Immundisolibacter sp.: one gene and its partners. The protein of the gene in region 1 binds, or shares a complex with, the protein of each later gene. Links are inferred from orthologs where the notes say so. Each region holds a gene or a part of one and is shown in the gene's direction. Other genes may lie near its edges.

Region 1 (4,517 bases):
TAGTAGCCGCCCGAGGCGCAGATATCGTCGATCACGGCGTACAGCGGCACCTTCGGGTGCAGCGTGCGCAGGCGCCGGATTTCGGCATTGATGCGCCCGGCCTGCACCGGGCTGCCGCCCGGGCTGTCGATGCGCAGCACCACGCCGGCCACCTGCGCGTTGTCGTAGGCCTTGCGCAGGGACTCGATGATGATGTCGGCGTTGGCGTCCGTGCCGGGTGCGATGATGCCGTTCAGCTGCACCAGCGCGGTGTGGCGACTGGCGACCTGTGGCACGCCCACGTCGGCGCGAAACAGTCCCAGCACCAGCAGTACCAGCAACACCGACAACAGGCGAAAGAAGATGCGCCAGCGGCGGGCGCGGCGCTGTTCGGTCAGCGTGTCCCGCAGCAGGCGTTCGAGCACGCCGCGTTCCCAGGCGGTGGGGTTGGTGTCGTCGTTCATGCGGTCCTCTGGGTGGTTTGGGTATCGCGCAGGCGCTCGAGCACGGCTTCGAGCGCCGCCGGCAGGGGTGCCTCGAAGACCTGCGGCGTGTCGTCGTCCAGCGGCGCCAGTTCAATCTTCGCCGCGTGCAGGAACAGCCGTTTCAGGCCGATGGCGCCCAGCGCTGCCTCGGCCGCCGGATCGCCGTACTTCGGATCGCCCGCCACCGGGCAGCCCAGGTGCTGGGCGTGCACGCGTATCTGGTGCGTGCGCCCGGACAGCAATTCCGCCTCGACCAGGCTGGCGCCGGCAAACCGCTCGCGCAGTTGAAACACCGTCTGCGCCGGCTTGCCGTCGGTGGCCACACGCACCAGCCGTTCGCCACCGCGTTCGTAGCGGTCGAGCGCCGCATCCACGCGCTGGCGGCGGCCGGGAAACTGGCCCACCAGCAGCGCCAGGTACCGCTTGCCGACGGCGCCGCTGCGCAGTTGTTCGTGCAGTGCGCGCAGGGTGCTGCGCCGCTTGGCGATCAGCAGGCAACCCGAGGTGTCGCGGTCCAGGCGATGCACCAGCTCGAAGAACGGCTGATTGGGCCGCAGTTGTCGCAGCGCCTCGATCACGCCAAAGCTGACCCCGCTGCCGCCGTGACAGGCCAGACCCGCCGGCTTGTCCAGCACCAGCAGGCGCTCGTTCTCGAACAGGATGCGGCCGGTCAGCTCGCGCAGCTGGTGGTCGGGCGCTTCCCCGGGCGGCCGGGGGGGTGGCAGGTCGACCGGCGGCAGGCGCACCCGGTCGCCGGCCTGCAGGCGGTGCTCCGGGCCGATGCGACCGCCGTTGACGCGCACCTCGCCGCGGCGCAGCAGGCGATACACCCGGCTGCGCGGCAGGCCGCGAAAGCGCGCCATCAGGAAGTTGTCGACCCGCTGCCCGGCCTGATCGTCGGCAACGTTCACGTACGCCACCGAGCGCTCCGGGGTGGTGGCCGTGCCTGTATTAAGCCCTGTCATCGCGTGTTAATGTTGTCGGCGCAGTGGCCATCTTGATGATCAAAAAGATTTGGACGGTGATTCAGTGTCTCGGGCGCAATGCCTGGGGCCGGCTGATGTCTGCCGTGTCCGTTTCGTCGGCGTGTCGCGCTGGCGCCGCTGCAACCGATTTTGTGCGAGCCATTCTATTCCTCCTGCGCCAGTCCCCGCGGACCGGCCTCGCCGGAGGCCCTGTTCCCGATCCCCGCGTCGCGCCGCGTTGCGGCATGCCGGCCCATGAGCCTGCGCCCCTGGGGGCGCTACCGTCCGGCACGCGCTGCGCCGCGAGGCGTCTGCCACGAGTATTCCCCGATGAAACGAATTCTGTTCAACGCCCGCCAGTCGGAAGAGCTGCGGGTGGCCATCGTCGATGGCCAATACCTGTTTGATCTGGACATCGAGTCCCCGAACCGCAACCAGAAAAAGGGCAACATCTACCGCGCCGTAGTGCGGCGCATCGAGCCGAGCCTGGAGGCGGCGTTCGTCGATTACGGTGGCACCCGCCACGGCTTCTTGCCGCTCAAAGAGGTCGCCGCCCACTACCTGCAGGGCCCCAACGGCGAGCCGCGGCAGCTGCGCGAAGGTCAGGAAATCACCGTCCAGGTCGAGAAGGAAGAGCGCGGCACCAAGGGCGCGGCCCTGACCACCCACGTCAGCCTGGCCGGCCGCTACCTGGTGCTGATGCCCTGCAGCCCCGACGCCGGCGGCGTGTCGCGCAAGATCGAGGGCGAGGACCGGGCCGAACTGAAGGACCTGCTCGGGCAACTGCAGTTGCCCTCCAACATGGGCGTCATCGTGCGCACGGTGGCGGCCGAGCGCAGCCTGGCCGAGCTGCAGTGGGACCTGGATCACCTGATCGAGCTGTGGAACGCCATCGATGCGGCCAGCACCGGCAAGTCCGCCCCGTTCCTGATCTACCAGGAAAACAACGTCGTGGCGCGGGTGATCCGCGACTATTTCCGCGACGACATCGGCGAGGTGCTGATCGACGACGAGGCCACCTACGAGGAGGCCCGCGCGCTGATGCAGCAGCTGATGCCGCAAAGCCTGCCGCGCCTGAAGCTGTACCAGGACAAGGTGCCGCTGTTCACGCGCTACCAGATCGAACACCAGATCGAGACCGCGCACCGGCGCGAGGTGCCGTTGCGCTCCGGCGGTGCCCTGGTGGTGGACCACACCGAGGCGCTGACCGCCATCGACATCAACTCGGCGCGCTCCACGGGCGGCAGCGACATCGAGGAGACCGCCACCAATACCAATCTGGAGGCCTGCGACGAGATCGGCCGCCAGCTGCGCCTGCGCGATCTGGGCGGGCTGATCGTGATCGACTTCATCGACATGATGAAAAGCAGCAACCAGCGGGCGGTGGAAGACCGCCTGCGGGACGCGGTCAAGCACGACCGGGCGCGCATCCAGCTGGGCAAGCTGTCGCGTTTCGGGCTGCTCGAAATGTCGCGCCAGCGCCTGCGTCCCTCACTGAAGGAGACCAGCCACATCACCTGCCCGCGCTGCGAGGGCCAGGGCACCATCCGCAGCGTGGAATCGACCGCCCTGCACGTGCTGCGCCTGCTGGAGGAAGAATCCCTCAAGGAGCGCACCGGCCGCCTGGCGGTGCAGGTGCCGGTGGCGGTGGCGACCTATCTGTTCAACGAAAAGCGTGACGCGGTGTCCGAGCTGGGTCAGCGCCTGGGCGTGAACCCCATCATCCTGCCCAACCCGGCGCTCGAAACCCCGCATTACGAGATCGACCGCACGCGCGTGCAGGACCTGAACAAGCGCCTGCTGGATACGCCCAGCCACGAACTGGCGTTGACCGTGCCGGCGCCGGAGGCGGCCGCCGCACCGGCGGCGATCGTCGCCCAGCCGGCGGCCGTGCAGCGCCTGGTGCGCAGCGCGCCGCCGCCAAGTCCGGTCGATACCACCGTGGCGGCTGCGCCGGCGTCCCAGCCGGGTCTGTTCACGCGCCTGTGGCGCAGCCTGGTCGGCCATCGGCCACCCGCGCCCGTGGAGCAGGCGCCGCCGCGTCATGCGCGCAGCCGCCCGCCGCGTGCCGAAACGCCCGCCGCGCGCCCGCAGGACCGGCCGGACCGCAGCCGCCAGGGCGGCGACGCGCAGCGGCCGCAGGCACCTGTCGCGCCGCGCAACCCAGCGCCCGCGCGGGATGGCCAGCGCGACAACGCGCCGCGCGGCGGCCAGCGCGAGCAGCGCGAGCCGGCTGCGCCGCGCGATCCGGCCGTGCGCGATGGCCAGCGCGAAGCTCGCGAAGGCAAATCGCGGCGCGGTCGTCGCGGTGGTCAGCGCGGCCAGGGCCAGGGCGGTGCCGAGGCCAGGAACGCCGCTGGCAGTGAGGCGCCGGCCCGCGCGCCGCAAGCAGGCCGCCAGCCGCCGGGCGGCAAAGGCCCGGATGGCACGCCGCCGCTGCACGCGCCCGAGGTGTTCGCGCCGCCGGTCACGTCCGCGGGGGCGTTGGCGGGTGCGGCAGTGATCACCGGAATCGCCCAGCCCGAGTCGGTGTCGCCGTCCGAACCGTTCGCGCCGCAAGTGACAACGCCGGTCACCGAGCCGGCGCCGGATTACTCGTGGGCGGCGCAGCAGGCGTCCCCCGAGTCGGCCAGCGCCGAGCACGTGCCCGACGCTGCGGTCATGCCTGCCGTTCCGGTGGTGGTGGAAGGCCCCGCGCCGGTCGTCTGGGCGCCACCGCCACCGCCCGCTCAGGAGCCGCCGGCGCCCATTTTGCAGGAGCCGATCACGCCACCAGCCGGTGGGGGATTCGTACAGGTCGAAACGGTCAGCGTGCCGGTTGACGAGGCCGATGCGCGCAACGGCTAGCGCGGGCCGATACTGCGCACGGCGCGGCGTCTGCCGCGCCGGCCGAATGGCTCGTTCAAACTGATTCCGGAGGCAACCGAAACTGTCATGCCCTCATTCGATGTCGTTTCAAAGGCCGACCTGCACGAGGTCGCCAACGCGGTCGACCAGACCAACCGCGAGCTGACCACGCGCTTCGATTTCAAGGATTCCGGCGCCAAGCTCACGCTCAAGGACGCGGTGATGACCGCCGAGGCACCCA
Region 2 (10,072 bases), on another replicon or contig:
CCGGAGTAACCGTTTCATGTCGCTCAGTGTCGAGAAGAAATCCGAGCTCGTGCAGTCGTACGGCCATGCCACCAACGACACCGGTTCGGTGGAAGTGCAGGTGGCGCTGATATCGGCGCGGCTCGAACAGCTGAACGAGCACTTCAAGCTGCATCGCCAGGATCATCACTCGCGCCAGGGCCTGCTGCGCCTGGTCGCCCAGCGGCGCAAGCTGCTCGACTACCTCAAGCGCAGCGACAACGGCCGCTACCGCGCGCTGGTCGAGCGCCTGGGTCTGCGTCGTTAAAGCAGCTCGCCCACCGGCCCCATCCGGGGGTCAAGGTCTCCCCCGCAGGGCGGCGGAGGCTGCATGTTCAAAGCAAAGGAAGTACGCCACGTGAAATTGATCCGCAAGGAAGTCCAGTTCGGCAAGCACCTGCTGACGCTTGAAACCGGCGAAATCGCCAAGCAGGCGTTCTCGGTCATGGTCCGCATGGGCGACACCATGGTGCTGACGGCGGTCACCGCCAGCAAGGGCGTCAAGCCGGGGCAGGACTTCTTCCCCCTGACGGTCGATTTCGTCGAGCGCAGCTATGCCGCCGGGCGCATTCCGGGCGGCTTTTTCAAGCGCGAGGCACGGCCCTCCGAGAAGGCCATCCTGACCTCGCGCCTGATCGATCGGGCCATGCGGCCGCTGTTTCCAAAGGGTTTCTACAACGAAGTACAGGTCGTGCCGACTGTGCTGTCGGCCGATGACGAGGTCGACCCGGACATCCTGGGCATGATCGGCGCCTCGGCTGCGCTGACGCTGTCCGGCCTGCCCTTCCAGGGGCCGGTGGGCGCGGCTCGCGTCGGTTACAAGGATGGCGCCTTCATCCTGAACCCGAGCTACCAGGAAACGGCCGAATCGGACCTGAACCTGGTGGTTGCCGGCACCGCCAGCAGCGTGCTGATGGTGGAGTCGGAAGCAAAGATGTTGCCCGAGTCGGTGATGCTCGACGGCGTCATGTTCGGTCACCAGGCCATGCAACCGGTCATCGAGGCCATTCTGGCTCTGGCCGCCGAGGCCGGTGTGCAGCCGTGGCCGTGGACGCCGCCGCAGAAGGACGAGGCGCTCGAAACGGCCGTTCGCGCCGTGGCCGAACAGCCGCTGAACGAAGCCTATTCGATCCCCGACAAGCAGGCGCGCCAGGAGGCGGTGGCGCAGGTCCGCGAGCGGGTTGCCCATCTGGCCGGTGAGAACGGCGAGCGGGCCAACGAAGTGCAGGCCCTGTTCTCGTCGGTCGAGAAGCGCATCGTGCGTGGGCGCATCCTGGATGCGCAGCCGCGCATCGACGGTCGCTCCACCCGCCAGGTGCGCCCGATCAGCATCCGCACCGGCGTGCTGCCGCGCACGCACGGCTCGGCGCTGTTCACCCGCGGCGAAACGCAGGCGATCGTGGTCACCACGCTGGGCACCGAGCGCGACGCGCAGCTGATCGACGCGCTGGAAGGCGAGTTCCGTGACGGCTTCATGTTGCACTACAACTTCCCGCCGTACTGCGTGGGCGAGACCGGTCGCATGGGTGCCACCAAGCGGCGCGAGATCGGTCACGGGCGGCTCGCCAAGCGCGCCCTGGCGGCAGTGTTGCCCGCCAAGACGGCTTTCCCGTACACGCTGCGCATCGTGTCGGAGATCACCGAGTCGAACGGGTCGAGTTCCATGGCCACGGTGTGCGGCGGCAGCCTGGCGCTGATGGATGCCGGTGTGCCGATCAAGGAGCCGGTGGCGGGTATCGCCATGGGCCTGATCACCGACGGCAGCCGCTTTGCGGTGCTGTCCGACATCCTGGGCGACGAGGATCACCTGGGCGACATGGACTTCAAGGTGGCCGGCACGGCCAGCGGCGTGACCGCGCTGCAGATGGACATCAAGGTGCTGGGCATTACCGGCCAGATCATGCAGGCCGCGCTTGAGCAGGCCCGCGAGGGTCGTGTGCATATCCTGGGCGAGATGGCCAAGGCCTTGTCCGCGCCGCGTGAGCAGATGTCGGACTACGCGCCGCGCATCCTGACCATGCGTATCCACCCGGACAAGATTCGTGACGTCATCGGCAAGGGCGGCGTGACCATCCGCGGCATCACCGAGCAGACCGGCGCCACCATCGACATCGACGACGATGGCACCGTGCGCATCGCATCCGTGGACCGGGCCGCCGGCGAGGAAGCGCGCGCCATGATCGAGCGCATCACCTCCGACATCGAGGTCGGCATGGTCTACGAGGGCCGCGTGGCGCGCCTGATGGACTTCGGCGCCTTCGTCACCATCCTGCCCGGTCGCGATGGCCTGCTGCACATCTCGCAGATTTCCGAGGAACGGGTCGAGCGGGTCAGCGACAAGCTGGCCGAGGGCGATGTGGTGCGCGTCAAGGTGCTGGAAGTGGACAAGCAGGGCCGCATCCGCCTGAGCATGAAGGCACTGAACGAAGAAGCCGTCTGACAGGGGACGGTCCGGCCGTAGGCGGACCGTCAGACAATTAAAAAGCCGGCTCGGGGAAACCACCCCCGGCCGGCTTTTTTGTTACGGGAGAAGCGCCCCGCAGACCCGAATGACCGGCTGCCGGCGCCGTCAGCCCCCGGCTTGCTGGCGCAGGCCCTGGCTGACCCGCTCACGCTCCTCGTGCAGGGCCTGCGGCACCCGCGGGCCATAGCCGTGCAGGAAGCTCGCCACCTCGTCCATCTCGCTGAGCCAGTCCTGCGGCTCGATGTGCGTGAGCTGGCGCATGTGCTCATGCGATACATCCAGCCCAGTCAGGTCGATGTCGCCGTGCAGGGGCAGGTTGCCGACCGGCGTTTCCTGGGCGTCGATGCTGCCCTGGCAGCGCTCGATGATCCACTTGAGCACGCGCAGGTTCTCGCCGTAGCCGGGCCACAGGAAGCGGCGTTCGGCATCGCGGCGGAACCAGTTGACCTGATAGATGCCGGGCGCCTGGCTCAGGCGCGCGCCGGTGGCCAGCCAGTGCGCCCAGTAATCACCGAAGTGGTAACCGCAAAACGGCTGCATGGCCATCGGGTCGCGCCGCACCACGCCCACCTGGCCGGTGGCCGCGGCGGTGGTTTCCGACGCCATCGAGGCGCCCAGCAGCACGCCGTGCTGCCAGTTCTTGGCTTCCAGCACCAGCGGCGCCAGCGAGGCGCGCCGGCCGCCAAAGATGATCGCGGTAATCGGCACGCCGGACGGCCGCTCGGCGGCATCCGACCAGGACGCGCACTGACGCGCCGCCACGGTAAAGCGTGAATTCGGATGCGCGGCCGGGCCGTTGGCCGGATCGTACGGGCGCCCCTGCCAGTCATAGGCCGGCGTCTCGTCCGACAGCCCCTCCCACCACGGCCGGCCGTCCTCGGTAAGCGCCACGTTGGTGAAGATGGTGTCGTGCTGCAGCATGTCGACGGCATTGGCGTTGGTGTGCCGGCTGGTGCCGGGCGCCACGCCGAAGAAACCCGCCTCGGGGTTGATGGCCCACAGCCGGCCATCGTCGCCGACGTGCAGCCAGGCGATGTCGTCGCCGATGGTTTTCACCTTCCAGCCCTGGTATTCCTGGGGCGGGATCAGCATCGCCATGTTGGTCTTGCCGCAGGCCGACGGAAAGGCTGCGGCGATATAGTGCAGGCGGCCCTGTGGGTCTTCGATGCCCATGATCAACATGTGCTCGGCCAGCCAGCCTTCCTGGCGGGCTTGGTAGGAGGCGATGCGCAGTGCGTGGCATTTCTTGCCCAGCAGAGCGTTGCCGCCGTAGCCGGAGCCGATGCTCTGGATGGACAGCTCGTGCGGGAAATGCATGATGAAACGCCGCTCGGGGTGCAGGTCACCGAGCGAATGCAGGCCGCGCACGAAGCTGCCCTCGCGTTCGATGCGCCTGAGCGCCGGCGCGCCCATGCGGGTCATGATGCGCATGCTGGCGGCCACGTACGGGCTGTCGGTGATCTCCACACCGCAGCGCGCCAGCGGCGAGTCGAGCGGGCCCATGCAGTACGGCACCACGTACAGCGTGCGCCCGCGCATGGCGCCGGCAAACAGCGCGTCCATCCTGGCGTGCGCGTCGGCCGGGCTCATCCACTGGTTGTTCGGGCCGGCATCGTCGCGCTCGGGTGTGCACACGAAGGTCAGGTGCTCGGTGCGCGCCACGTCGGACGGGTCCGAGCGATGCAGGTAGCAGCGCGGGCGGGTTTCTTGATCCAGCTCGATCAGGGTGCCGCTTTGCAGCATGCCGGCGATCAGCGCATCGTATTCGGCCTGCGACCCGTCGCACCAGTGAATCCGGTCCGGTTGCGTGAGCGCTGCCACCTCGCGGACCCAGTCCGCAAGTGCCTGATTCGACGTCATGAGCAAATTCCCCCGTTACACCTGTGTACCGCGAACATCCCTGACGCGGCGATCCGGGCCCCGTCAACGCGGGGCCGAGTTGCCATCAAAAGCCCATGAGCTTCAGCGGGCGCCCTGGAAATTGTCAAGCCGGGCGCGGGCCCGCGCCGCGGCGGCCCGTACCTGCGCCGGTGCCGTGCCGCCCAGGTGATCGCGCGCGGCAACCGAGCCTTCGAGCGTCAATACGGCGAACACGTCGGCCTCGATCAGCGGCGAGAACGCTCGCAGTTCGTCCAGCGTGAACTCGGCGAGATCGCGTCCAGTGACGACGCCCTCGCGCACGGCGCGGCCGACGACCTCATGGGCATCCCGAAACGGCAGCCCGCGGCGCACCAGGTAGTCGGCGAGATCCGTGGCGGTGGCAAAGCCGGCGCGTGCTGCGCTGCGCATGCGCTCGGCATTCACGGTCATCCCGGGCAGCATGCCGGCCACCGCAGTCAGGCTGTCGCGCACGGTATCGACGGTGTCGAACAGCGGTTCCTTGTCTTCCTGGTTGTCCTTGTTGTAGGCCAGCGGCTGCGCCTTCATCAGCGTCAGCAGCGCCACCAGGTGGCCGTTGACGCGGCCGGTCTTGCCGCGCAGCAGCTCCGGCACGTCGGGGTTTTTCTTCTGCGGCATGATCGACGAGCCGGTGCACCAGGCATCGGCCAGGCTGATGAAGCCGAACTGCGCCGAGGACCACAGCACCAGTTCCTCGGACATGCGCGAGAAATGCGTCATCAGCAGCGCCGCCGCGGACACGAATTCGATGGCGAAGTCGCGGTCGCTGACGGCGTCGAGCGAGTTCTCGGCCGGCCGGTCGAAGCCGAGCAGTTGCGCCGTGTACAGGCGGTCGATCGGAAAGCTGGTACCGGCCAGCGCCGCGGCGCCCAGCGGCATGACGTTGACCCGCCGCCGGCAGTCGGCAAAGCGCTCGCGGTCGCGCGCCAGCATCTCGAACCAGGCCAGCAGGTGGTGGCCAAACGTGATCGGCTGCGCCGTCTGAAGGTGCGTGAAGCCCGGCATCAGGGTGTCGGCCTCGCGTTCGGCCAAATCCACCAGGACGGTCAGCACCTCGTGCAGCTGGCCGTCGATGGCGTCGAGCTCGTCGCGCAGCCACAGGCGCACGTCGGTGGCCACCTGGTCGTTGCGCGAGCGGCCGGTGTGCAGCTTCTTGCCGACCTCGCCGATGCGCTCCACCAGCGCCGTCTCGATGTTCATGTGCACGTCTTCGAGCGCTACCTGCCACTGAAAACGGCCCGCCTGGATATCGGCACCGATGCCCTGCAGGCCGGCGACGATGGCGGTGACTTCGGCCTCGCCCAACACCGCCACCCGGCCCAGCATCCGGGCGTGGGCGATGGAACCCATAATGTCGTGGCGGGCCAGGCGCTGGTCGAAGCCAACCGAGGCGGTGAAACGCTCGACAAAGGCGTCGGTGGGCTCGGCGAAACGGCCGCCCCAGGGTTTGCGGGGTGCTTCGGACATGGGCGGGAGGGCGGGCGTGGCGGAGCCTGCGATTATAGCGGACCAACGCGCCCCGGACGGCGGCTTTGTGCCGGACCTGTGCCAGCCGCGGGCGGTGCTGGCGGTGGTGGTGGGCGCGCAGCTGCTGGCCTTGCTGCTGGCCCTGGCGCAGCCGCTGGAGGCCGACCGCTTCTGGCCGCGCCTGGGCCTGTGGTCGCTCGCGCTGCAGTGGGTGGGGCTAATCGGTACCGCTGCCGCTGTCTGGTTGGGCCTGTTGCCGGCGGGCGCCGCCCTGCTCGGCTGGCTGATGGCGCCCAACCTGATGCTGACTGCGCTGGTGGCCGCCGTGGTGCTGCGCCTGACCCATCTGAGACATGCCGCGCGCATTCACGCGCAGGGCCATCATCGGGCGCGGCTGGAGCCGCTGCAGGCTCTCGAGCGCGGCTGATCGGGCCGGCCGCAAGGCCTGCCGGATGGGAGGCGTTTCAGATACGGGGCCCGCTGGCCGTAAAATCGGGCACAAATCTAACGGGTATGGGATCTGTGATGGACGCCAGCTCCAGTCTTGGTTTCGGCAGTGTCGGTTTCATCGAGGCGCTGTACGAGGATTTTCTGGCCGATCCGGCCAGCGTCCCCACGCCGTGGCGGCGCGAGTTCGAGTCCTGGGGCAACGCCCCGGTCGGTGCAAGTCATGGGGCGGTGCAGGCACGGTTTCGCGAGCGCGCCACGCGCCCGGCGACGCTGCAGCTGGCCGCCTCCAGCGGCGACTTGCAGCGCCTGCAAAAGCAGAACGCGGTACAGCAGCTGATCAACGAATATCGCCAGCGCGGCCACCTGCGGGCGCGCACCGATCCGCTGCAGTTGCAGGAACCGATGGAGGTGCCGAGCCTGAGCCTGGATTACCACGGCCTGACGAAGGACGATCTGGACCTGCAGTTCGCTGCCGGCAATTTCCCGCTGCCGACCGGTGCACCGCTGCGCGAGCTGCTATCGGCGCTGGAGGCGACCTACTGTGGCGCCATCGGCTTCGAGTACGCCTACAAGTCCGATTCGGCGCAGGTCGAGTGGCTGCGTCAGCGCATCGAGGCCGGCCGCGGGCGCGCGGTGCTGAACGAGGCCGAGCAGCGGCAGATCCTGCAGGCGCTGACCGCCGCCGAGGGGCTGGAGCGGTACCTGCATCGTCGCTACGTCGGCCAGAAGCGTTTCTCGCTGGAAGGCGGTGACGGCCTGATCCCGGTGCTGGATGAAATCGTGCGCCGGGCCGGGTCGGCCGACGTCAAGGAACTGGTCATCGGCATGGCCCACCGCGGCCGCCTGAACGTGCTGGTCAATATCCTTGGCAAGCAGCCGCGGGAGCTGTTCGCCGAGTTCGAGGGCAAGGCCGAAGTCATCGGCTCCGGCGACGTCAAGTATCACCAGGGCTTTTCGGCCGATCCGATCACGCCGGGCGGACCGATCCACCTGACGCTGGCCTTCAACCCCTCGCATCTTGAAATCATCAACCCGGTGGTCGAAGGTTCGGTGCGGGCGCGCCAGGAGCGCCGCGGTGATTGGGCCCGCCAGCAGGTGATTCCGCTGCTGATCCACGGCGATGCCGCGTTTGCCGGGCAGGGCGTGGTGATGGAGACCCTGAACCTGGCCAAGACGCGCGGCTACGCCACCGGCGGCACGCTGCACATCGTCATCAACAACCAGATCGGCTTCACCACCAGCAACCCGGCCGATGCCCGCTCGACCTACTACTGCACCGAGATCGCCCGGCTGACGCAGGCGCCGGTGTTCCACGTCAACGGCGACGACCCGGAGGCGCTGCTGTTCGTGACGCGGCTGGCGCTGGATTTTCGCCTTGCCTTCGGCAGCGACGTGGTCATCGATCTGGTCTGCTACCGCCGGCAGGGTCACAACGAGGCCGACGAGCCGGCCATCACCCAGCCGCGCATGTACGCGAAGATTGCCAGCCACCCGAGCGTGCGCGAGCTGTACGCGCGGCGCCTGGAAAGTGCCGGCGTGCTTGCCGGCGGCCAGGCACAGGCCCTGGCCGAGGCCTACCAGCAGGCGCTCGACCGCGGCGAGTGCGTGGCGCCGCTGCCGATGAGCGACCAGCGCCCGCTGCTGGCCATCGATTGGGCGCCGTACATGAATACCCTGTGGACCGAACCGGCATCAACGGCCGTGCCACTGGACACCCTGCGCGGGCTCGGCGAGAAGCTGACAACGATTCCGGCCGGCTTCAAGGTCCACCCGCGGGTGGCCAAGATGCTGGACGATCGCAGGCAAATGACGGCCGGCGCGCTGCCTCTGGACTGGGGCTGCGCCGAGACGCTGGCCTATGCCACGCTGCTGACGGAAGGCTACCGGGTGCGCCTGTCCGGTCAGGACAGCGGTCGCGGCACCTTCTCGCACCGCCATGCCGTCCTGCACAACCAGGACCTGGACGCGCCGGAGCAGGCGCAGCGCCACGTGCCGCTGCAACACCTGCAGCCCGGCCAGCCCAGTTTCCTGGTCATCGATTCGCTGCTGTCGGAGGAGGCCGTGCTCGGTTTCGAGTACGGCTACGCCAGCGCCGACCCGCAGACGATGGTGATCTGGGAGGCGCAGTTCGGCGATTTCGCCAACGGCGCGCAGGTGGTGATCGACCAGTTCATCAGCTCATCGGAGGCCAAGTGGCAACGCCTGTGCGGCATGGTGCTGCTGCTGCCGCACGGCTACGAGGGCCAGGGGCCGGAGCATTCCTCGGCGCGCCTGGAGCGCTTCATGCAGCTGTGCGCCGAGCAGAACATGCAGGTATGCGTGCCGTCCACGCCGGCGCAGATGTTCCACATGCTGCGCCGGCAGATGCTGCGCCGCTTCCGCCGCCCGTTGGTGGTGATGACGCCCAAGAGCCTGCTGCGGCACCGGCTGTCGGTGTCGACGCTGGACGAGCTTGCAGGCGGGGAGTTCCAGCTGGTGATCGGCGACCCGCAGCGGCCCGACCCGGCGCAGGTGCGGCGCGTGCTGCTGTGCAGCGGCAAGGTGTATTTCGATCTTTACGCGGCCCGCCAGGAGCGCGGAATCGAGGACATCGCCATCGTGCGCGTGGAGCAGCTGTATCCGTTCCCAATGGCGCGCCTGACGGCCGAGCTGGCAAATTACGGTACCGCCGCCGAGGTGCTGTGGGTGCAGGAAGAGCCGCAGAACCAGGGCGCCTGGTACCAGATTCGCCACAAGCTGACCGACGCGCTGGCCGCCGGCCAGCGCTTGCGCTACGTTGGTCGACCGCGTTCGGCGGCGCCGGCGGTCGGCAGCTATGCCCTGCACCAGGCGCAGCAACAGGCGCTGGTCGACGACGCCCTGGCGCCGGCACAAGCCGCTGCCGCCCGCAAACAAAAATCCGCCTGAAAGTGGTTCATTCAACCCGGGACTGACATGCAACTCGAAATCAAGGTGCCGGTACTGCCGGAATCCGTCGCCGAAGCCACGCTGCTGCAGTGGCGCAAGCAGCCCGGTGACGCGGTGCGACGCGACGAGAACCTGATCGACGTCGAAACCGACAAGGTGGTGCTGGAAGTGGTGGCGCCGGCCGACGGCGTGCTGACCGCCATTCACCAGCCCGGTGGCGCCACGGTGCATTCCGGCGAGCTGCTGGCGACCTTGGACACCAGCGCCACGGCGCCGATTGCCGGCGCGGTGGCTGCTGCGCCGGACATGGCACCGCAGCCGCAGCCGGTGGCCGAGATCCGGCCCGCCGCGGGCAGTGCGGCAGCCAGCCCGGCGGCGCGCAAGCTGGCGGTGGAGCAGGGTGTGGAGACGGCGACGCTCAGCGGCAGCGGCCGCGACGGTCGGGTGATCAAGGAAGACGTGCTCGCGGCGGTGGCGCAGCGGGCGCCCACAGCGACTACCGAGTTGGCGGCGCAGCCGGCCGCAGAACGCCCCGAGCAGCGCGTGCCAATGACGCGCATCCGCCAGCGCATTGCCGAGCGGCTGGTCGAGGCGCAGCGCACCGCCGCCATCCTGACCACCTTCAACGAAGTCAACATGCAGCCGGTGATGGACCTGCGCGCCCGTCACCGAGAGGCTTTCGAGAAGATCCACGGCGTGAAGCTCGGTTTCATGTCGTTCTTCGTCAGGGCCGCCGTCGAGGCGCTCAGGAAGTTCCCGCTGGTCAATGCTTCCATCGACGGCAGCGATGTTGTTTATCACGGCTATTTCGACATCGGCATCGCCGTCAGCAGCCCGCGCGGGTTGGTGGTGCCGACCCTGCGCGAT
Region 3 (10,112 bases), on another replicon or contig:
GATCGCCGGGCCGTGCGTGGCGGAAAGCCGCCAGCTGGCGCTCGACACCGCCGCCACGCTCAAGGACATCTGCGCCCGGCTGGGCGTGCCGTTCATCTTCAAGGCCTCGTTCGACAAGGCCAATCGCAGTTCCGGCAAGTCCTTTCGCGGTCCGGGCCGGGACGCCGGCCTGGCGATCCTGGCCGAGGTGCGCGAGACGCTCGGCGTGCCGGTACTGACCGACGTGCACACACCGGATGACGTGCAGGCCGCCGCGCAGGTGGTGGACGTGCTGCAGACGCCGGCCTTTCTGTGCCGCCAGACCGATCTGATCGAAGCCGCCGCCGCCAGCGGCAAGCCGGTCAACATCAAGAAGGGCCAGTTCCTGGCGCCGGACGACATGGCGCAGGTGGTGGCCAAGGCCAACGCCGCCGGCGGCGAAGGCCGGGTCATGGTGTGCGAGCGCGGCGTGTCCTTCGGTTACCACAACCTGGTGGTCGACATGCGCGGCCTGGCCGTGATGCGGCAAACCGGCTGCCCGGTGGTGTTCGACGCCACGCACTCGGTGCAACTGCCCGGCGGGCAGGGCGACCGTTCCGGCGGCCAGCGCGAATTCGTGCCGGTGCTGGCGCGGGCCGCCGTGGCCGCCGGCGTGGCCGGACTGTTCATGGAAACCCACCCCGACCCGGCCCGCGCGCTGTCCGACGGACCCAACGCCTGGCCGCTGGACCGCATGGAAAACCTGCTGCAAACCCTGGTCAGCCTGGACCGCACCGTCAAGGCCGCCGGTTTTGCCGAGCAGGCCCTGATGCAATCAACCTGAGACCCCGATGAGCACGATCGTCGATATCAAGGCCCGCGAAATCCTCGACTCGCGCGGCTTTCCCACCGTGGAAGTGGACGTCCTGACCGACAGCGGCCAGCTGGGCCGGGCGGCGGTGCCCTCGGGCGCCTCCACCGGTTCGCGCGAAGCGCTGGAACTGCGCGACGGCGACGCTGCCCGCTATGGCGGCAAGGGCGTGCGCAAGGCGGTCGACAACGTGCTGCGGGAAATCCTGCCGGCGGTGCGCGGCCTGGACCCGGCCGACCAGCGCGGCCTGGACGACGTGCTGCTCAAACTCGACGGCACCGACAACAAGGCGCGCCTGGGCGCCAACGCCACACTGGCGGTGTCCCTGGCGGCCGCCCATGCGGCCGCCGCGGCGCGCGGGCTGCCGCTGTACCGGCACATCAACCTGCTGTGCGGCGGCGTCGACATGTGCCTGCCGGTGCCGATGATGAACATCCTGAACGGCGGCGCGCATGCCGACAACAGCGTCGACTTGCAGGAATTCATGGTCATCCCGGCCGGCATGCCGAGCTTCTCGGAAGCCCTGCGCTGCGGCGCCGAGATTTTCCAGGCCCTCAAGCGCCGCCTGCGCGCACGGGGCCTTAACACCGCCGTCGGCGACGAAGGCGGCTTCGCGCCGGATCTCGCCTCGAACGAAGAAGCCTTGAAGGTGGTGCTCGACAGCATCGGCGATGCCGGCTATGCCGCCGGGACACAGGTGCTGCTGGCGCTCGACGTGGCCAGCAGCGAGTTCTACAAGGCTGGCCGCTACGAGCTCGAATCCGAGAAGCGCAGCCTGACGTCGGCCGAATTCGTTGCGTACCTGGCCGATCTGGCCGACCGCTACCCGGTGATCTCCATCGAGGACGGCCAGGCCGAGGACGACTGGGACGGCTGGAAGCTGCTCACCGAGCGCCTGGGCAAGCGCGTGCAGCTGGTCGGCGACGACCTGTTCGTGACCAACCCGGCCACGCTGCAGAAGGGCATCACGGCCGGCGTGGCCAACTCCATCCTGATCAAGGTGAACCAGATCGGCACGCTGTCGGAAACGCTGGACGCCGTGCGCCTGGCGCGCAGCGCCGGCTACACGGCGGTGATCTCGCACCGCTCGGGCGAGACCGAGGACACCACCATCGCCGACATCGCGGTCGGCAGCGGCGCCGGGCAGATCAAGACCGGCTCGCTGTCCCGCTCGGACCGGGTGGCCAAATACAACCGCCTGCTGCGCATCGAGCAGGAGCTGGGTGCCGCGGCGCGCTATCCGGGCGCCGGCGTGTTCGGGTCGCTCGCCCGCTGATGCCCATGCGCGCCGGCCTGCTTGCGCTGTTGCTGGTCATGCTCGGCCTGCAACACCGTTTGCTGGTGGCGCCCGGCAACCTGTTCGAGCTTGGCGAGCTGCAGGACCGGGTCGTGCGCGAACGCGACGCGGTCGACCAGCTGGCCGAACGCAACGCGCAGCTCACGGCCGAGGTCGAGGACCTGCGCAGCGGCGTGACTGCCGTGGAAGACCGCGCCCGCAGCGAGCTTGGCATGATCAAGCCCGGCGAGACCTTCATCCGCGTCATCGAGTAGGCGTCCGGTGGCGGAAGCCCTGCCGAGCGCCGACCACTGGGCGATCGTGCCCGCCGCCGGCATCGGCGTGCGCATGGGCGCGGACCTGCCCAAGCAGTACCTGCCGCTGGCCGGCGCACCCGTGCTGGTGCACACCCTCGAACGCCTGGCCGCACACCCGCGCGTCGCCGGCATCGTGCTGGCGCTGCGCGAGGCCGATCCGTACTGGCAGGCGCTCGGCTTCACCTGCGCCAAACCGCTGCAGGTGGTGACCGGTGGCGCCAGCCGTGGCGCGTCCGTGCTGGCCGCACTCGACTGGCTGGCCGACCGCCAGCAGCCGCAAACGCCAGTGCTGGTGCACGACGCCGTGCGCCCGCTGCTGCATGCGGGCGACATCCACAGCCTGTGCGCCGAGCCGCTGGAGGAGCACGGCTGCCTGCTGGCCACGCCGCTGACCGACACCGTAAAGCGCGCCGACGCCGCCGGCCGGGTGCGCGAAACCGTGCCGCGCGAGGGCCTGTGGACGGTGCAGACGCCGCAGCGGTTTCGGCTTGATGTGCTGCGGACGGCGCTGGCCGGTGCGCTGGCTGCCGACCAGGAACCCACCGACGAGGCCCAGGCCATGGAAAGCGCAGGCTTTCGCCCGCGCCTGCTGGCCGGCCGGCGCGACAACATCAAGATCACCGTGGCGCAGGACCTGCCCCTGGCCGAGTGCCTGCTGGCCGCGCAAGCGCGCTTCGATCGCACTGCCCAAAGCACCCCGGAGACCTGATGCGCATCGGCCACGGCTACGACCTGCACGCCCTGGCGCCCGCCCGACCCCTGGTGCTGGGTGGCGTCCAGATCCCCCACAGCCACGGCCCGATTGCGCACTCCGATGGTGACGTGCTGCTGCACGCCCTGGCCGACGCGCTGCTGGGCGCGGCGGCCCTGGGCGACATCGGCCAGCACTTTCCGGACACCGATCCGGCCTATGCAGGCGCAGACAGCCGCCTGCTCTTGCGGCGCGTGGTTGCGCTGGTACGCGAAGCCGGTTACTCGGTGGTCAACATCGACGCCACCGTGCTGGCGCAGCGGCCCAAGCTCGCCCCGCATCGGGACGCCATGCGCGCCAACATCGCCGCCGATCTGGGCCTCGACATCGACGCCGTCAGCGTCAAGGCCACCACCACCGAGGGCCTGGGTCCGGTCGGCCGCGGCGAGGCGATCGCCGCCCACGCCGTGTGCCTGCTGGCGCGCGCCTGATCAGAAGCGACCCGCCACGACCCGCTGTAGCGGCTTCGCTGCGCGATGGACGACGGACCGGCCCTACGCGAGGACGCATCGCCCGGCGAGCCGGGCTCCAGTCCTCCGATGACTCACTGGTAGCCACTGATTCTGGCAGCGCGTGCCGGCGCTGCGGGAAGCTGAATACCTCCGTGTTTCGTTAGACGACCCGCCGCCACACTGCGGCGCGGCCATCACCCTGCACCCGCCCTTCCGCCGCCAGCTTGATCAGATGCGCATAAACCGACAGTTCGGCCAATGCGTGCAGGGCCTTCGGGACGCCGACGTAGAGTTCGGCCACCAGGTCCGGGATGCTGCGCCCGCCCCCACCCTCCAGCACCTTGAGAATGGCCGCCTCGCGCGCCAGGCGGTGGTCGATGACCTGTTGCACGGTGGCCTGCGCGCCTTCCATGAGCCGGCCGTGCCCGGGGGCGATACGCTCGACGGGCTCCTGCTGCAGGCGCCGCAAGGACGCCAGATAGGCCGCCATGTCGCCATCGGGCGGCGCGATCACCACCGTGGTGCCATCCATCAGATGGTCGCCGGCGAACAGCAGGCGCTGCGTTTCGAGCAGGTAGCAGATGTGGTCGGCGGCGTGGCCGGGTGTGCGCAGGGCGCGCAGCGGACCGGCGTCGGTCGGCAGGATATCGCCATCGGCCAGTACCCGGTCGGGCGCGAAGCCCGGCGTGCTGACGCCGGCCAGCGCGATGCCGCTGCCGTACACCGGCACGCCGCAGTCGCGGGCCAGTTCCCGCGCGCCGGGGGCGTGGTCCGGGTGGGCGTGCGTGACCAGCACGGCGGTGATGGCATCGCCTGCGGCGCGCTTGATGGCATCCAGATGCGCCGGGGCGTCGCAGGCCGGATCGATGACCAGCACCTGACGGCTGCCGACCAGATAGGTATTGGTGCCGGGGCCGGTCATCAGGCCCGGATTGGGCGCGGTGATGCGCCGCACGCCGGGCCACACGTCGACGGCCGCCGCGAATGGGAACTCGGCGCGGATCTGTGGCGTATCGAAGGGGTTGCCGGCAGCGTTCACAGGGCCACTCCACGCAGGTCGATTTCTTCCACGCCTTCCGGCAGCGGCAGGCGCACCCGCTCGGGCTTGCCGTCGGCGCCGATGATCAGTTGCGGCAGTATCGCCGGCACCTGCCCGATGCTGCGTACCGCCGCCAGCAGGGCATCGACCGTCGGGTACCGGGCCAGGAATTCGAGCTGCTTGCGCGTGGCCGGTACCAGGTTGAAGCCGCCGGCCGCGTGCCGCGCCAGGGCCTCCTGCGGACGGACCCAGCAATGGTCGACGGTTTCCTCGCCGTCGTGCAGTGGTTCCTGACCGAGCGGCGCCCGGCACAGGAAAAACCGCGTGTCGTAGCGCCGCGGCATGCCCTCGGGCGTGATCCAGTGGCTGTAGTAATGGACCTGGTCCAGCGGCAGGCGCAGGTGCTCGCGTTCGCAGATGGCCGCCAGCGTGGTCTGACCGGCATTCAGCGCCGCCCGGTACGCCGCGAAGCGCTGCTGCGTTGCCGGCTCGTGCAGGCTCAAGGTCTGCCCGGCGGCATCGGCCGCCAGCAGCACGCCGGCTTCCTCGAAACACTCGCGAATCGCCGCCAGGTAGAACGCCAGGCCGCCTTGGGCGATGCCCAGACGCGCGCTGGCCTGGCGGGCGTCGAGCCCGCTGCACACACGCTGTGCCTGCGCGCCGCCGTCGCTGCGGTCGACCCCGCCGCCGGGGAATACATAAGCCCCGGCATTGAAATCGCTCTTGACCGTGCGCAGCAGCATGAACACATCGAAGCCCGGCGCGCCGTCGCCCGCCTCGCGCACCAGCACCACCGTGGCGGCATCTCGAAGGGTCATGGTCGTCTGCTCCGTATGAGGGGTCAGCGCAGGCTGACTGAACGGCCATTATGGCCCGCACGGATGGCCGGCCGGCTCGCTCGTGCCGCTTTCGCGGCTTAAGATCGGGACCATGCGCGCCTTCCTGGCAATAGCGAACCTGCGCCACCGCTGTCGTTGGCGCTGCCTGCTCATGCTGGCGTTGCTGGCCGCACTTGTGGCGGCTGCAATGGCCGTGCCCGAGCGCGCCCGGCTCTACGCCGAGCAGACCCTCGCCGAAACCACCGGCGGCACCGCCCATGTGGCAGCGCTCGATTTCGACCCTTTGCGGCTGGCGCTGCGGATCGACGGCCTGCACCTGAGCGATCCCGATGGCGCCCTGCTGCTGGCGGTGGACAGTGCCATGGCCGACCTTGCGGTCGACTCCCTGTGGACACGCAGCGTGCATCTTGACGCCTTGACGGTACGCGGTGCGCGCGGGCAGCTCGGTCTCCTGGAGGGCGGCGGCATCAGCCCGCAACTGCCGGCCGGCGGCGGCGATGGCGGTCCGCCGCCGCGGCTGCGCATCGACCGGATGAACGTCGATGGCAGCGCGCTTGTCGTGCGCGACGCCAGTGCACGGCCGGCGGCCGCGCTGCGCCTGACCGATCTGGTCGTGTCGATGGCCGGCTTCGACAGCCAGGCCGCAGAACCGATTCCCGTGCTGTTGCGGGGCCGCGCAGGCGGCGGCACGCTGCGCCTGCAGGCCGATCTCGTGCCGGCGCCGCTGGCGCTCGACGGCCGCTTCTCATTGCAGGGCATCGACGCCGAACCGGCGCTGGCCTACCTGGAACGCGCGCTACCCCTGAAAGCGCGTGGGGGAAAAATCGACGCCAACGCCACGCTATCGCTGGCTGCCGGCGGGGCGGTGCGACTCAGCGACGGTCGCATGAGCCTGCGCCAGACCGCGCTTGCCGATGCCAGCGACGCCCCGCTGGCGCAGATTGCCGAACTGGCCGTGGATGAACTGGCCCTCGATCTGGCCGCCCGGCGCGTGTCCGTGGGCCGGATCAGCGGACGCGACAACTGGTTGGCGCTGGCGCGGGCAGCCGACGGACGAATCAACCTTCAGGACTTGACCCGCCAGGCCGGCAACGACGAAACGGATCCCGCCGGCCCAAGCTGGCAGGTCACGCTGGGCGCCCTGGCGCTGACCGGCCAGCGCCTGAGCATCAGCGATGAAACGGTGCAGCCGGCGCTGCACCAGGACCTCACGCTGGAGCAGGTCGACATCGGTGCGCTGGGCGCGCCGGACAAGGTGCCGGTGAGCCTCACCGGCAGCCTGGCGGACGGTGGCACCTTCGGGCTGGCCGGCGAGGCGGTGTTGCCAGCCGGCCCGGCCGAGCTTGAAATCACCGCCAAGGGCCTGCCCCTGCCGCCGCTGGCGCCCTACCTGCCGGACGTCGGCCCGGTCGCCTTGCGCAGCGGTACGGCAGCGGCCACCGGACAGCTGACGCTCGGCGGGCCGGGGCCGGAATTCCGCGGCCAGGTCACGCTGTCCCGTGTCGATCTGTGGGACACCGAACGCGACGAGGCGCTGCTGGCGCTGCGCACGCTGCGCGTGGATCAGCTGCAGGCCAGCGCGCAGGGCGTCACGTCCAGCAAGATCTGGATCAACCGGCCAGTGCTGCGGGCTGTCATCACCGAGAACCGGCAAAGCAACCTGTCGCGCTTCGGGCCACGCGACGTGGCGCCAGTCACCGACTCACCAGTGACCAACGATGGCCCCGGGCCGGCGCCGATGCGCTTCGCAGTCGACACGGTGCGCGTCAGTCGCGGCACGCTCCACATCGAAGACCACAGCCTGACGCCGCATTTCGCGGTCAGCATCGAGCAGCTGAAAGGCAACATCGACGGCCTGGCGAGTGATGCCACGCAGCCGGCGCGCGTCGTGCTGAACGGTCGCATCGACCAGTACGCGCCAGCCACGGTCGAGGGCAGCTTTACCGTCGGCGTACCGCGCGAAGCCGCGTTCAAGCTGTCCTTCACCGGGGTCGAGATGGCGACCTTCACGCCCTACGTGAGCAGGTTTGCCGGCTACCGCATCGAGCGCGGCACGCTGGACGTGGACCTCGATTACACGGTAAGCGGGCCACAGGTGATCGGCAACAACCGAATCATCCTCAACCGTCTGGTGCTGGGCGAGCGGGTGGACAGTCCGGACGCGCTCGACCTGCCGCTGACCCTGGCCCTGGCAGTGCTCAAGGACTCGCGCGGAGTCATCGACGTCGCCCTGCCGCTGCGCGGCGATCTCTCGAACCCGCAGTTCGACTACGGCGCCCTGATCGGCAAGGCGATCAGGGCGCTCGTGGTCAAGGCGGTGAAAACACCCTTCACCCTGCTGGCGCGCCTGGTCGGCGGCAAGGCAAAAGACCTGCGGACAGTCGCGTTCGCCCCCGGCAGCGCGCAGTTGCCGGCGGCGCAGATGGAACCCCTGCAGAAAGTGGCGCAGGCCCTCATCGCGCGGCCGCAGCTCACGCTGCACATCCACCCGCTGGCAGACCAGAACGACGCCCGGGCCCTGGCGCAGCAGGCGCTGGGGGCGGCCCTCGGCCAGGCGGGCGGTGAAGATGATGATCCGTTCGAGGGCGATGCCGACTGGACCGAGCGCCTGATCGCGCTGTACGAAGAGCGTTTCGGCAACGAGCCGCCGGCAGTGCCCGCACCGGCCGATACCCAGCCGACTGCTGCCGAGCAGCGCGCCGCGGCGGCGCGCGCCGGGCGTGAGCGCCTGCTGGCCGCCATGGCTCCGGATACGGCGGCCCTGCGGGCGCTGGCGCAGGCACGCGGCGAGGCAATCCGCGCCGCACTGATGGACAATGGCGTGCCGGTCCGGCGCCTGACTATCGTGCTGCCGGCCGAGGATGCGCCGCTGCAGCCTTCGGCCACCAGCGAACTGGTGCTGGCGACTTCCTGAGGAAACGCACCGTTCGCGGCGACGGCGCCGCTCCCACACTCTTCGAGGCGGTGTGGGAGGCCCGCTCCCGGGCCGAATGCGCATGGATTCATTTTCAAGCCACGACACAAGAGGAGAGACCCGTGACAATTCTGGTAACCGGCGGCTGTGGCCTGGTGGGCTCGTTTGCGGTGCGCGAGGCGGCGGCTCGCGGCGTGCCGGTGGCGGCCTTCGACATGGTCTTGAAAACCGAACTGCTGGCCGACATCCGCGACAAGGTCACGCTGATGCAGGGCAACGTGCTGCACGCGCCGGACCTGTACCGGGCGGTGCGCGAGCTGGACGTGACGCGCATCCTGCACACGGCGAGCTTCCTCACCCCCGGCGCCTACGCGCGGCCCTACGCCAACGCCGAGCTGACCATCATGGGCACGCTGAACGTGCTCGAATGCGCCCGCGCCATGGGCATCAAGCGCGTCAGCTACGTGTCCACCGGCAAGACCGGGTGGACCGGCGCGGCCTTCTCCGGAACGCTCAATACCGGCAAGTTCGACATCCCCGCCGATCCCTACGCCAGCGCCAAGGTCGGCGCCGAGCTGCTGGCCAACGACTATCGCCAGCTGTACGACCTGGACGTGCGCATCCTGCGCCTGGGCGGGCAGGTGTACGGGCCGGGCTTCGCCTTTGCCGGCGCCGTCGGCCAGGGCCTGCAGCCGTTCATCGAGAAGCCGCTGCGCGGCGAGCCGGTGCACTACGACAATCCGCTGCTGGCCTACTCGGCACCCATCATCCCCATGCTGTACGGCGCCGACGCCGGTCGCGGCTGCATGACTGCCACCCTGGCCGCCGACCTGCCGCACGTGGTCTACGACATCAACGCGCCGGTCGCCAGCACGCTGTACCAGGTCGTGCAGGCGATCAAGGCGCTGATACCCGGCGCCGACATCGAGGTGCCCGAGGCACCGACCGAGGCCGGCCCATTCCGGGCCGGTCCGATTGCGCCCGACCCGCGCGCGCAGGCCGACTTCGGCTACCTGCCCGAGTACGACCTGATGCGCGGCCTGCGCGAGTACATCGCCTTCGTCAAGACCGGCCGCTACGCGGTCGTCAGCTGATTCCGGAGCAGTTTTCACCCATGAGCATCGGCACCATCCACATCGACGAACTGACGGTCCACTGCGTCATCGGCATCATCGAATCCGAGCGCCTGCACGACCAGCGCATCCTGATCGATGCGGAGCTGGATATCGATTTCGCCGCCGCTGCCGCCAGCGACAGCATCAACGACACCATCAACTACGCGGTGGCGGCCGAACACCTCACCCGGCTGGCCGTGGAAGGCCGGTTTTATCTGGTGGAGGCCTACGTCAGCCACGCCACGCAGCTGCTGCTGGAACGCTACCCGCAGGTGAGCCGGGTGCGCGTGCGCGTGCGCAAGCCGGACATCCTGCCGGCCGCGCGCAGCGTCGGCGTCAGCCTCGAACGGCGCCGATGACGGCGGCACCGACCGCCGACCTCAGCGGCCGCGTGGCGCTGGTCACCGGCGCTGCCCGGCGCACCGGCCGTGGCCTGGCCCTGGCCCTGGCGCGGGCCGGTGCGGACGTGGTGGTGCATTACGGCCGGTCGCGGCAGGACGCCGAAAGCGCGGTGGCCGAAATCGCCGCGCTCGGCCGGCGGGGGTTCGCGATCAGCGCCGATCTGGCGGTGCCGGGGCAA

Evidence for each region.
Region 2: the proteins of H5U26_RS09990 (region 1) and pnp are in contact, whole or in part, in a cryo-EM structure (PDB 9QH0), measured with the Escherichia coli proteins. The link is inferred for Immundisolibacter sp. from one-to-one orthologs.
Region 3: the proteins of H5U26_RS09990 (region 1) and eno are in contact, whole or in part, in a solved structure (PDB 2FYM), measured with the Escherichia coli proteins. The link is inferred for Immundisolibacter sp. from one-to-one orthologs.

What each region holds. Positions count from the first base shown.
Region 1 is NZ_JACIZD010000007.1:84,221-88,737, forward strand. Bases 1,401-4,517 are described here. They hold H5U26_RS09990 (Rne/Rng family ribonuclease), read left to right. Parts: upstream 1,401-1,759; coding sequence 1,760-4,276; downstream 4,277-4,517. Other genes in these bases: H5U26_RS09995 (YajQ family cyclic di-GMP-binding protein), read left to right, coding at 4,364-4,517. In the rest of the region: H5U26_RS09980 (S49 family peptidase), read right to left, coding at 1-443; H5U26_RS09985 (RluA family pseudouridine synthase), read right to left, coding at 440-1,384. UniProt on the Escherichia coli protein: Endoribonuclease that plays a central role in RNA processing and decay. Required for the maturation of 5S and 16S rRNAs and the majority of tRNAs. Also involved in the degradation of most mRNAs.
Region 2 is NZ_JACIZD010000002.1:126,231-136,302, reverse strand. The notes cover bases 1-2,917. They hold pnp (polyribonucleotide nucleotidyltransferase), read left to right. Parts: upstream 1-376; coding sequence 377-2,458; downstream 2,459-2,917. Other genes in these bases: H5U26_RS04465 (phosphoenolpyruvate carboxykinase (GTP)), read right to left, coding at 2,588-2,917; rpsO (30S ribosomal protein S15), read left to right, coding at 17-286. In the rest of the region: more of H5U26_RS04465, read right to left, coding at 2,918-4,342; argH (argininosuccinate lyase), read right to left, coding at 4,445-5,848; H5U26_RS04455 (hypothetical protein), read left to right, coding at 5,865-6,275; H5U26_RS04450 (2-oxoglutarate dehydrogenase E1 component), read left to right, coding at 6,362-9,205; odhB (2-oxoglutarate dehydrogenase complex dihydrolipoyllysine-residue succinyltransferase), read left to right, coding at 9,233-10,072. UniProt on the Escherichia coli protein: Involved in mRNA degradation. Catalyzes the phosphorolysis of single-stranded polyribonucleotides processively in the 3'- to 5'-direction. Also involved, along with RNase II, in tRNA processing.
Region 3 is NZ_JACIZD010000003.1:227,208-237,319, reverse strand. Bases 1-2,957 are described here. They hold eno (phosphopyruvate hydratase), read left to right. Parts: upstream 1-809; coding sequence 810-2,105; downstream 2,106-2,957. Other genes in these bases: ispD (2-C-methyl-D-erythritol 4-phosphate cytidylyltransferase), read left to right, coding at 2,388-2,957; H5U26_RS07125 (septum formation initiator family protein), read left to right, coding at 2,111-2,380; kdsA (3-deoxy-8-phosphooctulonate synthase), read left to right, coding at 1-802. In the rest of the region: more of ispD, read left to right, coding at 2,958-3,131; ispF (2-C-methyl-D-erythritol 2,4-cyclodiphosphate synthase), read left to right, coding at 3,131-3,604; H5U26_RS07110 (MBL fold metallo-hydrolase), read right to left, coding at 3,786-4,664; H5U26_RS07105 (NUDIX domain-containing protein), read right to left, coding at 4,661-5,482; H5U26_RS07100 (DUF748 domain-containing protein), read left to right, coding at 5,595-8,417; H5U26_RS07095 (NAD(P)-dependent oxidoreductase), read left to right, coding at 8,540-9,511; folB (dihydroneopterin aldolase), read left to right, coding at 9,532-9,891; H5U26_RS07085 (SDR family oxidoreductase), read left to right, coding at 9,888-10,112. UniProt on the Escherichia coli protein: Catalyzes the reversible conversion of 2-phosphoglycerate (2-PG) into phosphoenolpyruvate (PEP). It is essential for the degradation of carbohydrates via glycolysis.